Roseivirga sp. BDSF3-8: one gene and its partner. The protein of the gene in region 1 interacts with the protein of each later gene in a pairwise test. Links are inferred from orthologs where the notes say so. Each region holds a gene or a part of one and is shown in the gene's direction. Other genes may lie near its edges.

The links.
Region 2: the proteins of AB9P05_RS23620 (region 1) and AB9P05_RS10010 interact in binary tests that used the Escherichia coli proteins (3 or more experiments, as listed by UniProt). The link is inferred for Roseivirga sp. BDSF3-8 from one-to-one orthologs.

Annotation. Positions count from the first base shown.
Region 1 is NZ_JBGNFV010000001.1:5,787,525-5,796,820, forward strand. What follows is about bases 4,486-7,405. They hold AB9P05_RS23620 (ABC-F family ATP-binding cassette domain-containing protein), read left to right. Parts: upstream 4,486-4,941; coding sequence 4,942-6,870; downstream 6,871-7,405. Other genes in these bases: AB9P05_RS23615 (sorbosone dehydrogenase family protein), read right to left, coding at 4,486-4,842; AB9P05_RS23625 (hypothetical protein), read right to left, coding at 7,125-7,405. Outside these bases: AB9P05_RS23590 (sodium:solute symporter family protein), read left to right, coding at 1-1,008; murB (UDP-N-acetylmuramate dehydrogenase), read left to right, coding at 1,001-2,092; AB9P05_RS23600 (cytidine/deoxycytidylate deaminase family protein), read right to left, coding at 2,099-2,581; AB9P05_RS23605 (DUF2911 domain-containing protein), read left to right, coding at 2,682-3,215; AB9P05_RS23610 (Mpo1-like protein), read left to right, coding at 3,284-3,652; more of AB9P05_RS23615, read right to left, coding at 3,640-4,485; more of AB9P05_RS23625, read right to left, coding at 7,406-8,615; AB9P05_RS23630 (RNA polymerase sigma factor), read right to left, coding at 8,599-9,150. UniProt on the Escherichia coli protein: Genetic data indicate it may be involved in ribosome assembly or function.
Region 2 is NZ_JBGNFV010000001.1:2,404,207-2,413,837, forward strand. The notes cover bases 3,800-7,054. They hold AB9P05_RS10010 (2-oxoglutarate dehydrogenase E1 component), read left to right. Parts: upstream 3,800-4,130; coding sequence 4,131-6,854; downstream 6,855-7,054. Other genes in these bases: AB9P05_RS10005 (30S ribosomal protein S16), read right to left, coding at 3,800-3,856; odhB (2-oxoglutarate dehydrogenase complex dihydrolipoyllysine-residue succinyltransferase), read left to right, coding at 6,917-7,054. Also shown: preprotein translocase subunit SecA, read right to left, coding at 1-666; dapF (diaminopimelate epimerase), read right to left, coding at 740-1,576; rplS (50S ribosomal protein L19), read right to left, coding at 1,618-1,977; tRNA (guanosine(37)-N1)-methyltransferase TrmD, read right to left, coding at 2,065-2,757; ribosome maturation factor RimM, read right to left, coding at 2,762-3,286; more of AB9P05_RS10005, read right to left, coding at 3,296-3,799; more of odhB, read left to right, coding at 7,055-8,497; lpdA (dihydrolipoyl dehydrogenase), read left to right, coding at 8,610-9,631. UniProt on the Escherichia coli protein: E1 component of the 2-oxoglutarate dehydrogenase (OGDH) complex which catalyzes the decarboxylation of 2-oxoglutarate, the first step in the conversion of 2-oxoglutarate to succinyl-CoA and CO(2).

The DNA of each region.
Region 1 (9,296 bases):
AGTCTCGGTAGTTTTCTCACCTTTGTGGGTCTGCAATGGTGGGCAAGCTGGTACCCCGGCAGCGAACCTGGCGGCGGGGGCTACATAGCTCAGCGGATGATGAGCGCCAAAAATGAAAAGCACGCCGTATACGCCACCCTTTTCTTCCAGATAGCCCACTACTGCCTTCGCCCGTGGCCCTGGATACTGGTAGGCCTCAGCGCCATAGTACTATATCCTGAGCTACCTGCTGCAGATAAAAAATTAGGATTTGTAATGGCCATGCGGGATTTCCTCCCTCCTGGCCTACGCGGATTGTTGCTTGTAGCCTTTTTTGCCGCCTATATGAGTACAATATCCACACAGCTAAACTGGGGTACCAGTTACCTTGTGAATGACATCGTCAAGCGGTTTACCAAGGCGGGCAATAAGCAGCTTCTACTTGCCTCACGTATAGGCACCATTCTCGTTATGGCTGTGGCGCTATTCATCACTTCACACATTGAAACCATAGAAGGCGTATGGAAGCTTTTGCTCGAGGCCGGTGCAGGGCTCGGTCTGGTCCTGATTCTGCGCTGGTTCTGGTGGCGCGTCAATGCCTACAGTGAAATCACCGCTACCATCTTCCCGCTGCTAGCTTATCTGGCAGGCCACTATTGGCTGAATCTCGAGTTTCCCGAAAGCTTTGTATTCATACTGATCACTACCAGCATCGCCTGGCTTGTAGTAACCTTCCTGACCCGCCCCACAGACAGGCAGCACCTAAAGGCATTTTACGAACGGATCAGACCCGACGGCTGGTGGGGACCTTTTCAAGATGCAGACACGAGTAAAAGTAGCTGGGCCAGGCTTCGCAAACTTACCATCTGCTGGCTTAGCGCCATTATTATGGCCTATTCCACCCTCTTTCTCATTGGTAAAGTCATCTTCATGGAATGGACAGAAGCAGCTATTTATCTGCTTACAGCTGTTGTTAGCTTAAGCATACTCCTGATTACCGCAAAACAGGTACGCATATTTGGTGACTAATCAGGGAATTAGCCACTACCCTACTATCTTTGCCACGTTCATTCAGAAAACTGACGCACACTATCGTATGCAGGTACAGGAAAACGTCTCTTTAAAGCCCTACAACTCCTTTGGCATTGAAGCCGATGCCAAATATTTTGCCGAGGTTACTTCCGTAGCCGATCTGCAAAAGCTTCTCAAGGATTCACGGTACCTGGACGCCACCAAGCTAATCCTGGGCGGTGGCAGTAATGTACTGATGACTGGTCACTTTGATGGCATCGTGATAAAAATGAACATCAAAGGCATTGAAGAGATCAGGAAGGATGAAGCTCATACCTGGCTCAGGATTGGCGCCGGGGAAAATTGGCACCAATTTGTACTGAATACCATTGATCGTGGCCTAAGTGGAGTCGAAAACCTATCGCTTATTCCTGGCACTGTCGGTGCCGCCCCTATGCAAAATATTGGCGCCTATGGCGTGGAGCTTTGCGAAGTCTTCGAAAAGCTTGAAGCCGTGGAAATATCATCAGGCAAAGTGGAGCATTTCGATCATGATACCTGCCACTTCGGATACCGTGAAAGCATTTTCAAGAAAGAACTCAAGGGGCGTCACATCATCACTCATGTCACCCTCAGGTTGAATAATCAGCCTTCTTTCAACACCTCTTACGGAGCCATCAAGCAGGTGCTGGAAGAACGAAACATTACCGAATTATCCACCCGTGCTATCAGTGACGCTGTCATCCATATAAGGCAAAGTAAACTACCCGACCCACGCGTAATCGGAAATGCCGGCAGCTTTTTCAAAAATCCGGTTATCTCCATTGAAGAGTTTAATAGACTTCAGGCGGCTTTCCCGGAGGTTCCCCACTACCCCCAATCTGACGGCACCATTAAAGTACCGGCAGGATGGCTCATTGAGCAGGCCGGATGGAAAGGCAAACGAGTAGGTCATACAGGAGTACATGACCGGCAGGCATTGGTATTGGTGAACCATGGCGGCGCGCAAGGTCATGAAGTGGTAGAACTTGCTAAATCCATTCAAGCGTCCGTAAAGGAAAAATTCGGGATTGGGATCCGCCCTGAAGTCAACATCATTTGAGGTAGCCTAGACCAGTGGCGACACGTTCTCCAGGCTACCTCTATATTGTTCCACCTCCACACCAAACCTTTCTAAAAAATCCACCCCTTCTTCCTGCGTAATACCTTTATAGGCTGCATAAGACTTAAGGAAGATAACGCGGATAATCCCCATACTGTAAATGATACGGGCGCAAGCCAGGCAGGGAGCCAGGGTCACATACAAGGTAGACCCCTCCACGGAAGCATTGTTTTTCACTGCATAGAGTATCGCATTCTGCTCTGCATGTATAGCCAGAGAGCAACTTCCCTTACGGTCCAGGGCACAGCCCTCATCCGGCCATTCCACATCGCAGTTGTGCGTACCTGAAGGCGGACCATTGTATCCAATACTAATAATTCTCGTGTCTTTTGTGAGCACTGCTCCCACATGCCGGCGCACACAATGTGAGCGCTTGGCAAGGTTTACAGCCAGCTCCATAAAAATGTCATCAAAATCAGGCTTCTCCATCCCTCTTCACTATGTTTGGCACGATATTCGAAATCGAAAATAGAAAAGAATACCTATATTTACTGCCTTTAGCGCAAAAGTAATTTTAAATACCATTGCCATGCTACGTCGCATATTTTTACTTGCAATTTGCTGCATCGGATTAGGCCTTGCTCCCACTATGGCGCAGGATTCACTTACTCCCGAACCCAGCCCACTCGAGGTTGTGTCTGTTAAGCTCAACGACCTGTATATGAAAGTTGTCTATAGCAGACCCCATATGAGAGGTCGCGACATATTCGGCGGTCTCGTACCCTATGGCGAGGTGTGGCGTACCGGAGCCAATGAGGCTACAGAGATTACTCTTACCGAAGATGTCATTTTCGGAGGAAAAGAGCTCCCCGCAGGAACCTACGCAATATTTACCATTCCAAATGAAGATAGCTGGACTGTCATAGTCAATACCGATCTCGGACAGTGGGGCGCATTTAAATATAATGAAGAGTTGAACCTCTTCACCTTTGAGGTACCCGTAGAAAAAACCGATGTGGCTTATGAGCCCTTCACCATCACCTTCGACCTCAATAAAGATAGTGTGTCCATGAACATGATCTGGGACCGAACTAAAGTTACTATTCCTATTGAGCCTCAGTAAGCCCGGCGAATCGTAGAAACAAAAGATAAGGCGCTCCTCACGGAACGCCTTTATTTTTTATATTGCATTTGGGAATAAACAGTAAAGCCATGGCCACCGAAAAGCGATTTACAAGTCTAAAGGAATTTTACCCTTTTTACCTCTCAGAGCACCAAGACCCTACCTGCCGCACCCTTCACTTTATCGGCACTTCCCTCCTCTTCGGCATACTTATATGGGCTCTGGCCACGCAAACATGGTGGGGATTACTGTTGATACCCCTTGTAGGCTATGGCTTTGCCTGGGTTGGTCATTTCTTTTTTGAAAAAAATAAGCCAGCCACCTTTCAGTATCCAGCCTATAGCCTGGCATCGGATTTCATCATGTTCAAAGACCTCCTTACCGGCCGTGAGTCATTTAACCCCCGCAAAGAAGACAAGAAAACTCACCCTTCATAGTATATACGATAAACTGCGTTTGCCTTATCGTCAGACAATAAAAATGAGCCGTCAGGCATTTCTAACAGGTCTACCGGTCTGCCCCAGGCTTCCTGTTCTGCATCGTTAAGCCAGCCTTCGGCAAACACCTTATATCCTGATGCTTCTGAATTGTCCACTACAGGCACCATCGTTACACGGTAACCTATCTTTTCAGACCGGTTCCAGCTCCCGTGTTCAGCTATGAAAATATTCCGGCGATACTGTTCCGGAAACTTATTACCCCGGTAAAACTTCATACCTAGTGGCGCCACATGCGGCCCTAAGTTTTGTGCAGGAGCTGTAAAACGGCTACAGTCATACTTACTGCCAAATTCCGGATCACTGATCGTGCCTCCGTGGCAGTATGGATAGCCAAAATGCATGCCTTTCTCAGGTGCCCTGTTTAACTCACAGGGCGGCATGTTATCTCCCAGCATATCGCGCCCATTGTCTGTAAACCACAGCTCATTAGTCTGCGGGTTCCAGTCAAACCCAACAGAGTTTCTCACGCCATGGACGAAAATTTCCATATCCGTGCCATCAGGATTCATTCTCGTAATGGATGCGTAAATAGAGTCACTTTCACAAATATTGCAGGGTGCACCTACAGGCACATACAGTTTGCCATCCGGACCAAATGCAATATACTTCCATCCATGATGTGTGTCGGAAGGATACTCATCATAGATTACTTCTGGCTCTCCAGGCGTCTCCAGGTTATTCTCTATGTCACTCAGCTTTAATATCCTGCTAATTTCCGCTATATAGAGATCTCCCTCCCTGAAAGCAACTCCATTAGGAGTATTCAGGCCACTGGCCACTACCCACATCTTATCTGCTACCATATCACCGTCCGTATCACGCAGCGCGCGTACCTCATCATGTTTGCGACTGGACACGAAGATTGTTCCGTTTTTTCCCATAGCAAGAGAGCGCGCATTTTCTACTCCGGTAGCATAATGAGCTATTTTAAAGCCTTCTGGCAAAATGATCGTTTCGAGTGGAAGCGAATCAATGACAATATCCTGACCACCGGCGTTCATATCACCATTATCCTGCTCCTTTACCTGATCATCATCAGTAACAGCTCCGGACTCTTCTGAACCGGAATCACAGGCAGAAAAAAAACAAAGCACGGCCAGTATGAGTAAATTTCTGAATGTAGGCATAGTTAGAGTTTCAGTTTCAAACTACACAATTATACGCAATGAAGATTGTTTATGATAGCCCCGTTTCATACTGTCATTCTAGCAACGTAACTTTGCTCTATGCTTTCTATAAATAACCTGTCATACTACATCGGCGACCGACCTCTGTACGAAGAGGCTAACCTTCACATCAAACCTAAAGATAAGATAGGCCTTATTGGCTTGAATGGTACAGGAAAAAGTACCCTGCTAAGACTGATAACAGGTGAGTACACACCTGACGGAGGTGAAATCAGCTATGGGAATGACTGTAGCATCGGTTTTCTTAATCAGGACTTACTTAGCTATCAATCTTCAGAGTCTATACTAAGCGTGGCCATGGGTGCCTTTGCCGAGGCATTATATGTTCAGGAAAAAATTAATGAAACGCTGAAGGAAATGGAAACCAACTACAGGGATGAGTTGGTAGACAAGCTGGCAAAACTTCAGGAAAAGTTTGAGGCCATGGAGGGCTACACCCTGCAGTCCCGGGCCGAAGAAATACTGGAAGGCATTGGTTTTCGTACGGAAGACCTTGAAAGGCCCCTGCAGGAGTTCAGTGGCGGTTGGCGCATGCGAGTGATGCTGGCAAAGTTACTTTTGGAAAAGCCCAGCCTGCTCATGCTTGATGAGCCTACCAACCACCTTGATCTTCCTTCTATCCAATGGGTGGAAAACTACCTGCGCAACTACGAAGGCGCCATTATCGTCGTGTCCCACGACCGCCAGTTCCTGGATAATACCATCACCTCCATAGTAGAAGTATCCCAGCAGCAGTTGAACCAGTACTCTGGCAACTACACGTTCTTCGTAGAAGAGAAGGCTATGCGGGATGAAATTCAGCAGAATGCCTTTGAAAATCAACAGCAAAAGATCAAGCAAACCGAACGGTTTATCGAGCGCTTCCGTAGTAAAGCCACTAAAGCACGCCAGGTACAATCCCGCGTTAAGGCCCTGGAAAAAATGGATCGGGTAGAAGAAGTTACAGACACTAATGTCGCTATAAACTTCGATTTCCGCTTCAATCAGCAATCGGGTAAGCAAGTAATGGAGCTGGAAGATATCAGCAAAGGCTATGGCGACTTGGAGTTACTGGAAAGTACAGATGCCCGTATTATGCGTGGAGATAAGATTGCGCTGATTGGTGCCAATGGTAAGGGTAAATCTACCCTGCTACGCATTATCTTCGGAATGGAAAAGCATGCAGGCTTACGTAAGGAAGGATATAATGTGATAACAGCCTTTTTTGCGCAGCACCAACTGGAAAGTCTGAATATTGATAACGAAATCATTGAAGAGCTAAAACAAGCCGGCAGCGGTAAGACAGAACAGGAACTTAGGGCTGTACTGGGCTGCTTCCTCTTCTCTGATGAAGAAGTACACAAAAAGATCAAGGTTTTATCAGGAGGAGAAAAGTCAAGGGTAGCTCTGGCAAAGACCATCATATCGGAAGCTAACTTCCTGATGCTTGATGAACCGACAAACCACCTGGATATGATCTCTGAGAATATCCTGATCCAGGCGTTGCAGCAATATCAAGGCACCTATGTAGTCGTATCACACAATCGCCACTTCATAAATGAGGTAGCCAATAAGATTTGGTATATAGAGGATAAGGAGATCAAAGAATACCCTGGCACTTATAAGGAATACTTGTACTGGCGCTCGCAGGTAGCCCCTCCCCCGGCTGAAGAAAAAAAAGAAAAGCCTAAAAAGGAGGAAAAACCTAGTCGAAACCAGGCTCAGCAGGAAGAATATAAAGAGCTTCAACGTTCGCTCAAGAAGCTTCAGAAGTCAATGGAAGAGCATGAGCAGCAGATAGCCAAGCTGGAAAAGGAGAAGAAGGAACTGGAAGAGAAAATGGCCAAACCAGACATTTATGGTGATCCCGACAAGCTTCTTGAAGTAAACGAGAAGTATGACGGAGTAAAAAAACTGATGGAAGAGCAGACAGAAAAGTGGGAATCTGTGGCCATGGAAATCGACGAAATGGAAGAAAAACTTAGCTAGAGACATAAAAAAAGCCGGAATTCATTTCCGGCTTAAGTAGTAGCATTCTCCTCATAATCAATTTACGGACATTAGCCTCGTAAAGAGTATCTTAAACAAGCTTATTGTTTTCATCTAAAAAAATCCGGTGGAGCCGTTTGCCCCACAGGATTTTTGCAGTCCAAAATAGCTAAACGCTCGCAATCCGTTCCGAAAGATTGCTACCCCTCAGACACAGCCTTTTGTTAAAAGGTTGGAATGAGCAGAATTTTTTTTCATCTAATATGATATTTAATTCCTGTTGAGATAAGGAAGCTGCTAGGCTTACTATCAAATAAAGCACCTTCCTCCGCCAGGTTATCCAGTGAATGTTGGTACATAGGGCCCGCAGAAATGCTGAAATCCGGCGTAATCCGATACAATAACTCCCCGCTAAGCACCCCATTGATCGTCATGCTTTTAAAGGGGTTGTTTTCATCTCCACGTCTGGTCTCAAAGCTGCCGTAGGCTGAGGGGTTATCCGAAGTTATCGTATTGGCTAAGAAGAAGTTTGCAGAAATACCTGAGGAAAGCAGGAACTGCACCTTCTCTCCGCCAAATACGTAGCCAAGCTTTACCGGCACTGTCAGAAACTCAAAAGAGTTAGTCGTTTTCGTATCGGTATTTATCCATTCTATTTGCTTATAACCTTCACTCTGTGGTGCATCAGCATTTGACAATAATATAGGATATTTCAGCTGGCTGGGAACATCCTGAAACACCAGGGTAGTATTACTTGTGGCATTCATCCGCTGATAGGAAAGGCCGCTTTGCCAGACAAAATGCTTACCCAGCATGCCCGCCACATTAAAGTTCATATCATAACTAAAGGTGGGCTGTATTTCCTGGTCTATGTCGGGCTCTTCCAGACGTGCCCCACCTCCTTTTTTACCGAACTGAACAGAGGGTAATTCTGCCCCGGGTCTTTCATTAAATGATGGATCAAAGCTGCCTCCGGCAAAACTCAACCCTGTCCAAAGCTTTTCCTTTTCCCAGGACTTCACTGTCCTCTCTTCCTCCAGCTTTTCAAACATGGTATTATCAGGTACCCGATATACCGTAATGGCTACAGTCTGAAGGTTGACAGGAAGCAAAAACGGGCCTTTAGTAGTAAGACTGGCAGGTGAATTAAGTAGCTCCTTATTTATTTCGTTAAAGGCATAAACTGAGCCTGTGGTAGTTTCCATCGGGTCATGCGTTGCTTCATCCTGATAGGCTTCTATTCGATCTTCCTGGTTAGCAGAGGCATTTAGCCTCCTATTTTCATCTCCTGTCTCCACCACCACATTCTCTACGGCACCTGAAGCAAGATCACCACTTGTGTGGACTATCCCGGTTTGCTGGTCTGCATTATTCTGTGCAAGAGAACTTCCATTTATCTGACCGGACTGGGGACCCTGACCTGATTTATTATCCGAAGCGGCGTTATCGATGTCAGCTTGGGGGGAATGACTAGGTTCCAATAACTCCTGTTCGCTATTCATCGTTTGTTCAGTTGCAAGTTGATCTCCCCCGCCATTATTAAATAAAAGGACACCTCCCCCTACTGAAACAACGAGAAATAAAGAGGCTGCTACCCACCAAACCCAGGCTGCTTTGCGTGACTTTTTATTATCCAGGGAAGATTCAATACCTTCCCATACACCAGGAGATGGAGTTCTGGAAGCACCTTCAAATGCGTCATGCCACTCCCTTTCGAAATCTGACGGTTTATTTGAACGTTCCATACCTCAACTCATCCTCACTATTGATCATTTCCTTTAGTAATAGCCTCGCTCTGCTATACTGGGATTTTGACGTCCCTTCTGAAATATTCAGCATTTTAGCTATTTCCTTATGCCCGTATCCTTCTATTGCAAACAAGTTAAATATTACCCGGCACCCATCCGGTAACCGATGGATGAATCCGAGTAATTCCTGATATCTATAGCCTGAAAGCGTTGTTTCCTGTTGCTGAAGAGACCGCATTTCATCTACATCTACCATGGGGTACATATAAAGCTTACTTCTTTGATGGTTTAGTGCGGTATTGACCAGGATTTTTTTGATCCAGAAGAAAAGTGAGGACTCCTTACGGAAGGTTTCTATGTTTTTGAATACTTTAATAAAAGCCTCCTGCAATATATCCTCTGCCTCATCCTGAGCCTTGACATACCGCATAGCCACCACAAGCATCTGACCCGCATACAGATCATATAGCTTACGCTGAGCTTTGCGATCCTTTTTACAGCAACCGGTGATCAACTCTTCTTCCAGTTCCATATCAGTTCTGACCGGTTTCAAAAGGACTCTCATATCCTCCTGCACAGACACAGGTAATTTCTAAAAGGTTGGAACAGCGTAATTTTTCCTTCAAAAATTTTTCAATAAACGCTTTTTTCATGAAGTTGCCGTTCCCCTAAACATAC
Region 2 (9,631 bases), 3.4 Mb from region 1 along the record:
TACAATGTGTACGCCTCGTCCGGCAAGGGCATTTAGGAACGCTGGTAAAGTAGCAACAAGTGTTTTACCTTCACCTGTAGCCATCTCGGAGATTTTCCCCTGATGAAGTACAATCCCGCCGATGATCTGCACGTCGTAATGCAGCATATCCCAAACAATTTCATTGCCTGCGGCTACCCACTTATTATGCCAGATAGCAGTGTCCCCTTCTAGTTCCACATTCTGGTAAGTAGCCGCCAGTTGCTTATCATACATGTTGGCTGTAACGCGCAGGGTCTTATTTTCCTTGAAGCGACGGGCTGTCTCTTTTACTATAGCAAAACCCTTTGGAAGCACCTGAAGAAGTATATCTTCAAGATCTTTGTTACGCTCCTCTTCAAGTTTGTCGATTTCAGCAAAAATTTCCTCTTTGTGATGGATGTCCATATTTGGATCATCCTTTATTTTTCGGTTAAGCCCTTCTATCTTCTCATCAATAGTGCTTAGCCCATTATTTATTTCTTCCCTAATGTTTTCCGTTCGTGCCCTCAGCTCGTCATCAGAGATGTCCTTTAATTTAGCAAACTCGGTATTCGTTAGCTCTACATAGGGCAATACAGCCTTAATGTCTTTATCCGATTTGGTACCGAATAACTTAGTCAGGCCTTTCGTTAGAAAATTTATCATTGTTGCTTATATCAAAAATCAGGTTCTAAAGTTAATGTCTTTTCGGCAAGGAGGCTAGCCATAATTACCTTCCCTACAAAATTTCAGGGTTGATTATACCCTCAAATACAAATTTGGCCGGACCAATAAGGTAAACATTATCAAACTGACCATTTTTTTCCTCAAATGATACCTGTAGTTGCCCCCCTCGGGTTTTGATTTTTATAGGTGAGGGATAGGCTTTTTCCGATGACAGAGCCAGGGCAACGGCTGTTACTCCCGTGCCACAGCTGTACGTTTCATCCTCTACGCCGCGTTCATAGGTGCGTACGCTGAATTCCCCTCCGCTGTCCTCTACGAAGTTTACATTAGTGCCTTCCTGCAAATAGGGTACGCCATACCTGATCTTTCTACCCAAAGTTACTACGTCATACTCCTGAAGGTTCTTTACAAACCGAATATGATGTGGACTTCCGGTGTCAACAAACCTGTCAGTATCTCTCGTTATTACCGGGCCGGGTTTTCCCATTAACAAGTGTACTAGCCCATCCTTGATAAATGCAGAGTGCCTTCCATCTATTGCTATGAAAACGGTGGTATTTTCAATTATTTTTAATTGCCGGGCAAACATGACAGCACATCGTGCACCATTGCCGCACATACTCATAGACCCATCTGCATTGAAATATACCATTTCAAAATCTGCTTCCGGATGATTCTCAATCATAATCAATCCATCTGCTCCGATACCGAATCGTCTGTCGCACAATTGCCTTATTAAAGAAAGGTTGTCACGACTGATAGCCTGGCTTCTGTTGTCGATCATGACAAAATCATTTCCAGTGCCTTGGTATTTATAAAATGTAATATGAGTCATGAGTTTGATAATGAGTGGATTATCAATTAGGGTAATAACAAAAAAAGCCAACATTTATGTTGGCTTTCAAATTTCTTTTTACGGAAAGATCATGATTAACGGCGCAGCTTTTCTTTGATTCTGGCAGCTTTACCCTGACGGCCACGTAGATAAAACAGGCGAGCGCGACGAACTTTACCTCTTCTTATAACCTCGATCTTTTCGATACTTGGAGAAAGAATGGGGAAAATACGCTCTACTCCAACACCGTTCGATATCTTACGAACAGTGAATGTTTCACCGTTTGAATTTTTGTTACGACGCTGGATAACAGTACCCTGGTACTGCTGAATACGCTCTTTGTTACCTTCTTTGATCTTTACGTGAACGTTGATCGTATCTCCGGCATTAAAATCAGGGTGGTTATTTCTAGCCTCCTGATACTCTTGCTCAACTATTTTCAGTAAATCGCTCATGATTTCTGGATTTTTCTCAGTGCCCAAAAACGGAACTGCAAAGATACTCCATTTATTTGGAATGTAAAGCTTTGTCTGAATATTTCTTTATGAATTAAGGCTGTCATTATTAAATAGGTCTGGTCGGCGTTGCTTTGTCCTCTCTACCGCCTTTTCAAACCTCCAGGCTTCTATTTTAGCCTCATGCCCCGATAAGAGAATTTTAGGAACTGTATGCCCCCGGAAGTCTGCCGGTCTTGTATACACAGGCGGAGCCACAAGGCCATCCTGAAAACTATCAGTAAGTGCAGAAGTCTCGTCGCTTATGACCCCGGGTAGAAGCCGAATGACAGCATCTGCTACAACTGCCGCTGCTAATTCTCCGCCGGATAGCACAAAGTCACCAATACTTATTTCCCGGGTGATAAAGTGCTCTCTGATGCGTTCGTCAATTCCTTTGTAATGACCACAGAGCAGGATAAGGTTTTTTTTCAGGGCCAATTGATTAGCGACTCTTTGAATAAATGGCTCTCCATCCGGACTCATATATATAATGTCATCATAAGTCCGCTCTTCCTGAAGCTTTTCAATGCATTTTACTACAGGCTCTGCCATAAGTACCATCCCTGCTCCTCCACCATATGCATAATCGTCTACCTGCTTATGCTTGTTGGTGGCATACTCTCTAAGGTTAATTACATTTACTTCAACAAGGCCCTTATCTATCGCCCGTTTTAGTATAGAGTGGCTAAATGGTCCTGACAGTAATTCTGGTACAACAGTTATTATGTCTATCCGCATCGTGTTAGAGATAAATATCTAATAACCCTTCCGGCAAATCCACATGAATAATACTACTCTCCCTGTCCGGCCGGATAACAATATGGTCAGTTACGGGGATGAGTACCTGTTTCTCTTTATAATCCATCTCCATGAGGTGTTGTGGCCCCAGAGTGATGAAACTTTTGACCGTACCCATAGGACCCAATGTTTTGTCCACTACAGTGTATCCGATCACCTCATGATAATAAAATTGGTTATCCGAAAGTTCGGGAAGTACCTCCAGGGGTAAATAAAGTTGGCTTCCGACCATTTTTTCTGCCTCCGGCACCGTCTCAATGTCTTCAAACTTGATGACAGCTTTTTGGCCCCGGATCTCAATGGTATCAATGAAAAAAGGAATCAGTGTATCGCCCTCTTTGAGAACAAACACTGATTCCAATTCTTCATAAGCTTCCGGATCATCTACATCCAGGAAAGCCTGAACTTCTCCCTTTGTACCATGCTTTCGGATCACATACCCTAGTTGGTAGCAATCATCTTTCTGCATGGCAGAGGATTATTCTTTTGTTTCTTCAGCAGTTTCTCCACCTTCTGCGGCAGTGCTTTCTTCACCGGCAGCCTCTTCACCTTCCTCAGCAGGTGCATCAGCAGCTTCTGCTTCAGCTTGCTTCTGACGGAGTGCTTCAGCTCTGGCTTCTTTCACTTTTGCCTCAGCTTCACGGCGTTCAGCAGCAGCTTTCGATTTTTCACTTGCCAGACGGTCAATTTTACCCTGGATTTTTTCTTCCTTGGATTTAGACCATTCTTCAAAGCGTTTATCTGCTTCTTCCTGCGTTATAGCACCTTTTAAAACACCATGCTGTAGGTGCTTGCGGTACATTACACCACGATAAGATAACATGGCCCTAACTGTATCACTTGGTTGGGCACCTTTCATTACCCATTCAAATGCTTTTTCCGTATCAATATCTACGGTTGCAGGGTCGGTGTTCGGATTGTAAAGGCCTATTTTTTCAATAAACCTTCCATCACGGGGAGACCTCGAGTCGGCCACAACTACATCGTAGATAGGCTTCGCTTTGCGTCCTCGACGCGCTAGTCTGATTCTAACAGCCATTTTATTAACGTGTTTACGTTGATCGCGGAACCCGTCCGCATTTTAAATTAAAGCGCAAAGATATGAATTTTTTTTATTGATGCCACATGTGTCCTTAGTTTACTCGCAAACTGGTATGGAGATACAACATTAATAGGCGCGGCTAGTTTAGCTTTGCGGATAAGAGGTTGTCAAACAGTAAATTAATGTCTTAAACCGTATAACCGTTTTAACGGTTTTTTCATCCAAATTCGATTTCTTATCTTTGTTAAATAAATCTTTCTGCAAAGCCCGTATGGATAAATACTCCTATATAGCAAACGCCCATGTTTCATATATAGATGAACTATATAAAAGCTACAAGTCCGATCCCACCTCTGTAGATAAAACCTGGCAGATCTTTTTTGAAGGCTTTGAATTCAATAAAACAGACTTTGATGCCAATGGTGAGTCGGTAAGTATTGATTCTTCAGACCCCGATGAAATCGCCGTGCGTGACCTGATTCACGCTTATCGCACGCGGGGACATTTAAGGTCTAATACCAACCCTGTTAGAAAGCGTCGTGATCATAAAGCCATCCTTGATCCTGAGGATTTCGGCCTGGAGAATTGTGACCCTGGAAAGGAATTCGAAGCGGGAAAATTAATCGGAATCGGAAAAGCCAGTCTGGAAAAGATTATTGGTGCCTTAAAGTATATTTATGAAGGCACCGTAGGCTTTGAGTACATGTATATCCGGGAGCCTGAAATCTTACAATGGTTTAAGGATAAAAGCGAACATGAAGCACTTCATTTCAACCCTTCTTCAGATGAGAAAAAGCGCATCTTAAGAAAGTTGAATGAGGCTGTCGTCTTTGAGAACTTTCTACATACAAAATACCTCGGACAGAAGCGGTTTTCTCTGGAAGGGGGCGAAACCACAATCGCTGCTCTTGACGCAGCAATTAATAAAGGGGGAGACTCTGGTATTAAAGAAGTCGTTATAGGCATGGCTCACCGTGGCCGTCTTAACGTACTGGCGAATATCATGGGCAAGACCTATGAGCAGATATTTAACGAATTTGAAGGTAAGGCCGATCCTGATCTAACCATGGGAGACGGTGACGTTAAGTACCATATGGGTTTCAGCTCTGAAGTTGAAACAACTTCAGGTAAAAAGGTGAATCTTAAATTGGCACCCAACCCCAGCCACCTGGAGGCTGTAAACCCTGTGGTTGAAGGCTTTTGCCGGGCAAAGATAGATATTGAGTACGATGATGATGAGGATTCTGTACTCCCTATCCTTATTCATGGTGATGCAGCTATTGCCGGACAAGGTATCGTGTATGAAGTGACGCAAATGTCAAAGCTTAAAGGCTATTACACTGGTGGTACTATTCATTTCGTCATCAATAATCAGGTTGGTTTTACTACTGATTATGATGATGCCCGTTCCAGTATTTATTGTACAGATGTAGCCAAAATTATTGATGCACCTGTTTTACACGTGAATGGAGATGATCCTGAGGCGGTGGTATTTTGTATGAACCTCGCAATAGAGTTCCGGCAGAAATTTAACCGCGACATCTTTATTGATATGGTTTGCTATCGCAGACATGGTCATAATGAAAGCGATGAGCCAAAATTCACTCAGCCTAAGCTATATGGACTTATAGCCAAGCATCCTAATCCTCGAGAGGTATATAATAAAAAGCTTATACAGCGTGGTGACGTGGATGCTGAGCTGGCTGAGCAAATGGATAATGAGTTCCGCCAGTTGCTTCAGGACCGGTTAAACATGGTAAAACAGAAGCCTCTACCATACCAGTATCAGCAAATGGAAAAGGAGTGGAAAGAACTTAGGAGATCTACTCCTGAAGATTTCGCTTCATCTCCTGAGACAGGTATTTCAGAAGATGCTTATGCTAAGATAGCGAAGGCGCTTACCTCTTTGCCTGAAGGGTTCAAGCCTATCCGCCAGATAGAAAAACAGTTTAAGCAACGTAAAGAGATGTTCTTCGAAAACGAGGAGCTTAACTGGGCCGCTGCCGAGCTTATGGCCTATGGTTCTCTTATGCTTGAAAATAAGCTGGTTAGGTTATCAGGTCAGGATTCGGAAAGAGGTACATTTTCCCACCGCCATGCTGTATTGCATGATGCTAAGACCGGTGAGGCATATAATAGCCTGAATCACCTTGAAGGTACCGAAAGAAAGTTCAGAGTATTTAATTCACTGCTTTCTGAATATGGAGCCATGGGCTTTGAATTTGGATATGCTATGGCCAATCCTAATGCTCTGGTTATCTGGGAGGCTCAGTTCGGAGATTTTGCCAACGGGGCACAGGTAATGATAGATCAGTTTGTAACCTGCTCAGAAACCAAATGGCAGCGAATGAACGGTCTTGTTTTATTACTTCCTCATGGCTACGAAGGCCAGGGCCCCGAGCATAGTAATGCCCGTCCCGAAAGGTTTTTGCAATTAGCAGCCGAATACAATATTATAGTGGCTAACGTAACTGAGCCTTCAAATTTCTTCCACCTTTTAAGGAGGCAGCTTGCGTGGCCGTTTCGTAAACCACTGGTGGTAATGTCTCCAAAATCGTTGCTCAGGCACCCTAAAGTGGTTTCTAAAAAGTCTGAATTACTTAGTGGGCATTTCAGAGAAATATTGGATGACCACTATGCAGAACCTAAGTCTGTAAAGCGCGTAGTACTGTGTAGTGGAAAAATCTACTACGATCTGCAGGAAAAGCAACAAAAGCAGAAACGTAAGGATGTTGCACTTGTTAGAGTGGAGCAAGTTCATCCATTTCCTAAAGACCAGATAAATGAACTTCTATTAAATAAATACAAAGGTGCTGAGGTGGTATGGGTTCAGGAAGAGCCTGAAAACATGGGTTCCTGGTCATTTGTATTGAGGGTTTATCGGGATGTCAAAATGGATGTTATCAGTCGAAAAGCCAGTGCATCACCCGCTACAGGTTATGGTAAAATGCACGCAAAAGAGCAGTTAGAGATAATTGAAAAGGCTTTTGCATAAATTCGACATAAAATATTATTGTTTTTCATAAAAAATTATTCGACCTTTAGATCTGAAATAATATGAGCATAGCAGTAAAGGTTCCCGCAGTAGGGGAATCTATTAACGAAGTTACCATTGCTCAATGGCTCAAAAGTGACGGAGACTATGTTGAGATGGATGAAGTCATTTGTGAGCTCGAGTCGGATAAGGCGACTTTTGAATTAAATGCTGAAGCCTCCGGAGTACTGAAGATCAAAGCAAAAGAGGGTGAGACGCTAGAAGTCGGAGCACTCATTTGCCAGATTGATGAAAACGGTGACGCTGCTGATAGCGAGGGTGAAGAAAAGCCTGAAGCTAAAAAAAGCGGGCAGGATGATAAAACACAGCCTGAGGATAACGGGAAACAAGATGGCGGAGCCAGTAAAACTGGTGAAGTTATTGAAATGTCCGTACCTGCTGTGGGTGAGTCAATTACAGAAGTCACTATCTCTTCTTGGTTAAAAAAAGATGGAGATTTTGTTGACTTAGATGAAGTAATTGCAGAAATTGAATCTGATAAGGCTACATTTGAGCTTACAGCCGAGGCGAGCGGGTTTCTTTCCATTTTAGCTGAAGAGGGAAAAACCCTTGAAATCGGTTCTCCGGTGTGTAAAATTGAGGTAGCTGAAGAAAGCTCAAAGAAAGACTCAGGTGGAGTGTCTGAAAAAGATCAGTCTGCCAGCGGGAGCAAGAGTGATAATTCCACTTATGCTACAGGTCACGCTTCACCTGCTGCCGCTAAAATCCTGAAAGAAAAAGGGATTTCACCTGATGAGGTGAAAGGTTCCGGAGTAGACGGGAGAATCACGAAAGAAGATGCAATGTCCGCTCAAAAGAGTGATAAGAAAGCATCTGATTCAAAACCAGCCAAGACAGAGACTAATACCAGTGAGGGTTCAGCCCCTGAGCAATCAGCTTCTGATCGATCTCAACGACGTGAGAAAATGTCAAATCTCCGGAAAACGATCGCAAGAAGGTTAGTATCTGTCAAAAACGAGACAGCGATGCTGACGACCTTCAATGAGGTCAACATGCAGCCTGTCATGGAATTGAGAAAAAAGTATAAAGATACTTTTAAAGATAAATACGAGGTCGGGTTGGGCTTTATGTCCTTCTTTACTAAAGCAGTTTGCATGGCGCTGCATGAGTTTCCGGCCGTAAATGCCATGATCGATCAAGATGAGATTGTGTTCAATGATTACTGTGATGTTTCTATTGCAGTGTCTACCGATCGCGGGCTGGTAGTTCCCGTCATCCGAAATGCTGAGAAGCTCGGTTTCCATCAAATTGAAAAGGAAATTGTGCGATTAGCGACTAAGGCAAAGAATAACCGCCTTAGTATTGATGAGATGAGCGGAGGTACATTTACCATCACTAACGGGGGAATATTCGGCTCCATGCTGTCTACACCCATCATAAATGCCCCGCAGTCTGCGATATTAGGGATGCATAATATAGTTGAGCGTCCTGTGGTAGAAAACGGAGAAGTAGTCGTAAGGCCTATTATGTATTTGGCCCTTTCATACGACCACAGAATCATTGACGGAAAGGAATCCGTTAGCTTCCTTGTCAGGGTTAAGAGCTTGCTCGAAGACCCTGCAAGGTTGCTTCTGGGTGTTTAGTTTTTTCTTTTTCATAGGTTAAGGCGGGGGTGGTTCCCCGCCTTTATTTTTCGCTTCTCCGCTTTCTTCAAGCATTTAATTAAATTCTGTCTTTTACTTAAATCCTTCTTCCATGAAATACGACGTCGTAGTTATCGGATCCGGTCCGGGTGGCTATGTCGCAGCCATACGCTGTGCCCAGCTGGGATTAAAAACAGCCATTGTCGAGAAATATCCTGTTCTTGGTGGTACTTGTCTGAACGTAGGATGTATTCCTTCAAAGGCATTATTAGACTCTTCCGAGCATTTCCATAATGCCCAAAACCACTTCAAGGAACATGGCATTAACCTTTCGAAACTTTCTGTCGATATCAAGCAAATGATTGAGAGAAAGCGCGGTGTTGTAAAGCAAACAGTGGACGGTGTGCAGTATCTTATGAAAAAGAATAAGATTGATGTACATACCGGATTGGGATCGTTTAAGGATAAGCATACTCTGGTCATCAAAGGTGGAAAAGAGGAGAAGACTATTGAGTCGGATAAATTTATTATTGCTACTGGCTCAAAGCCATCTGATTTGCCTTTTGCAAAGCCTGACAAGGAAAGAATTATTACTAGCACTGAGGCCTTGGAGCTTGTAGAGGTTCCTAAGCATCTAATCATTATAGGTGCCGGGTATATTGGTATGGAGTTAGGTTCTGTATATGGTCGCTTAGGCAGTAAGGTCACCGTTGTGGAGTTTATGGATCGAATAACTCCCGGAATGGATAAAACAATGAGTAAAGAGCTCCAAAAGGTGCTTAAGAAGCTCGGTTTTGACTTTAATTTGAAACACAAGGTAACAGGGGTTGAGCGTAAAGGCGATGAAGTCGTAGTTACTGCTGAGGATGATAAGGGAGAGAAGAAAGAATTTAAAGGTAATTATTGCCTCCTATCCATAGGACGTAAGCCATACACGGAAGGGCTTAATCTTGAGGCTGCCGGACTGTCTACTGATGAGCGCGGTAAAATTGAGGTGGATGATAACCTGAAAACCAAAGTTGACAACATATATGCTATTGGTGATGTTGTTCGCGGCGCAATGCTGGCGCATAAGGCAGAAGAGGAAGGTATCTTTGTTGCAGAAACCATGGCTGGTCAGAAGCCGCACATCAA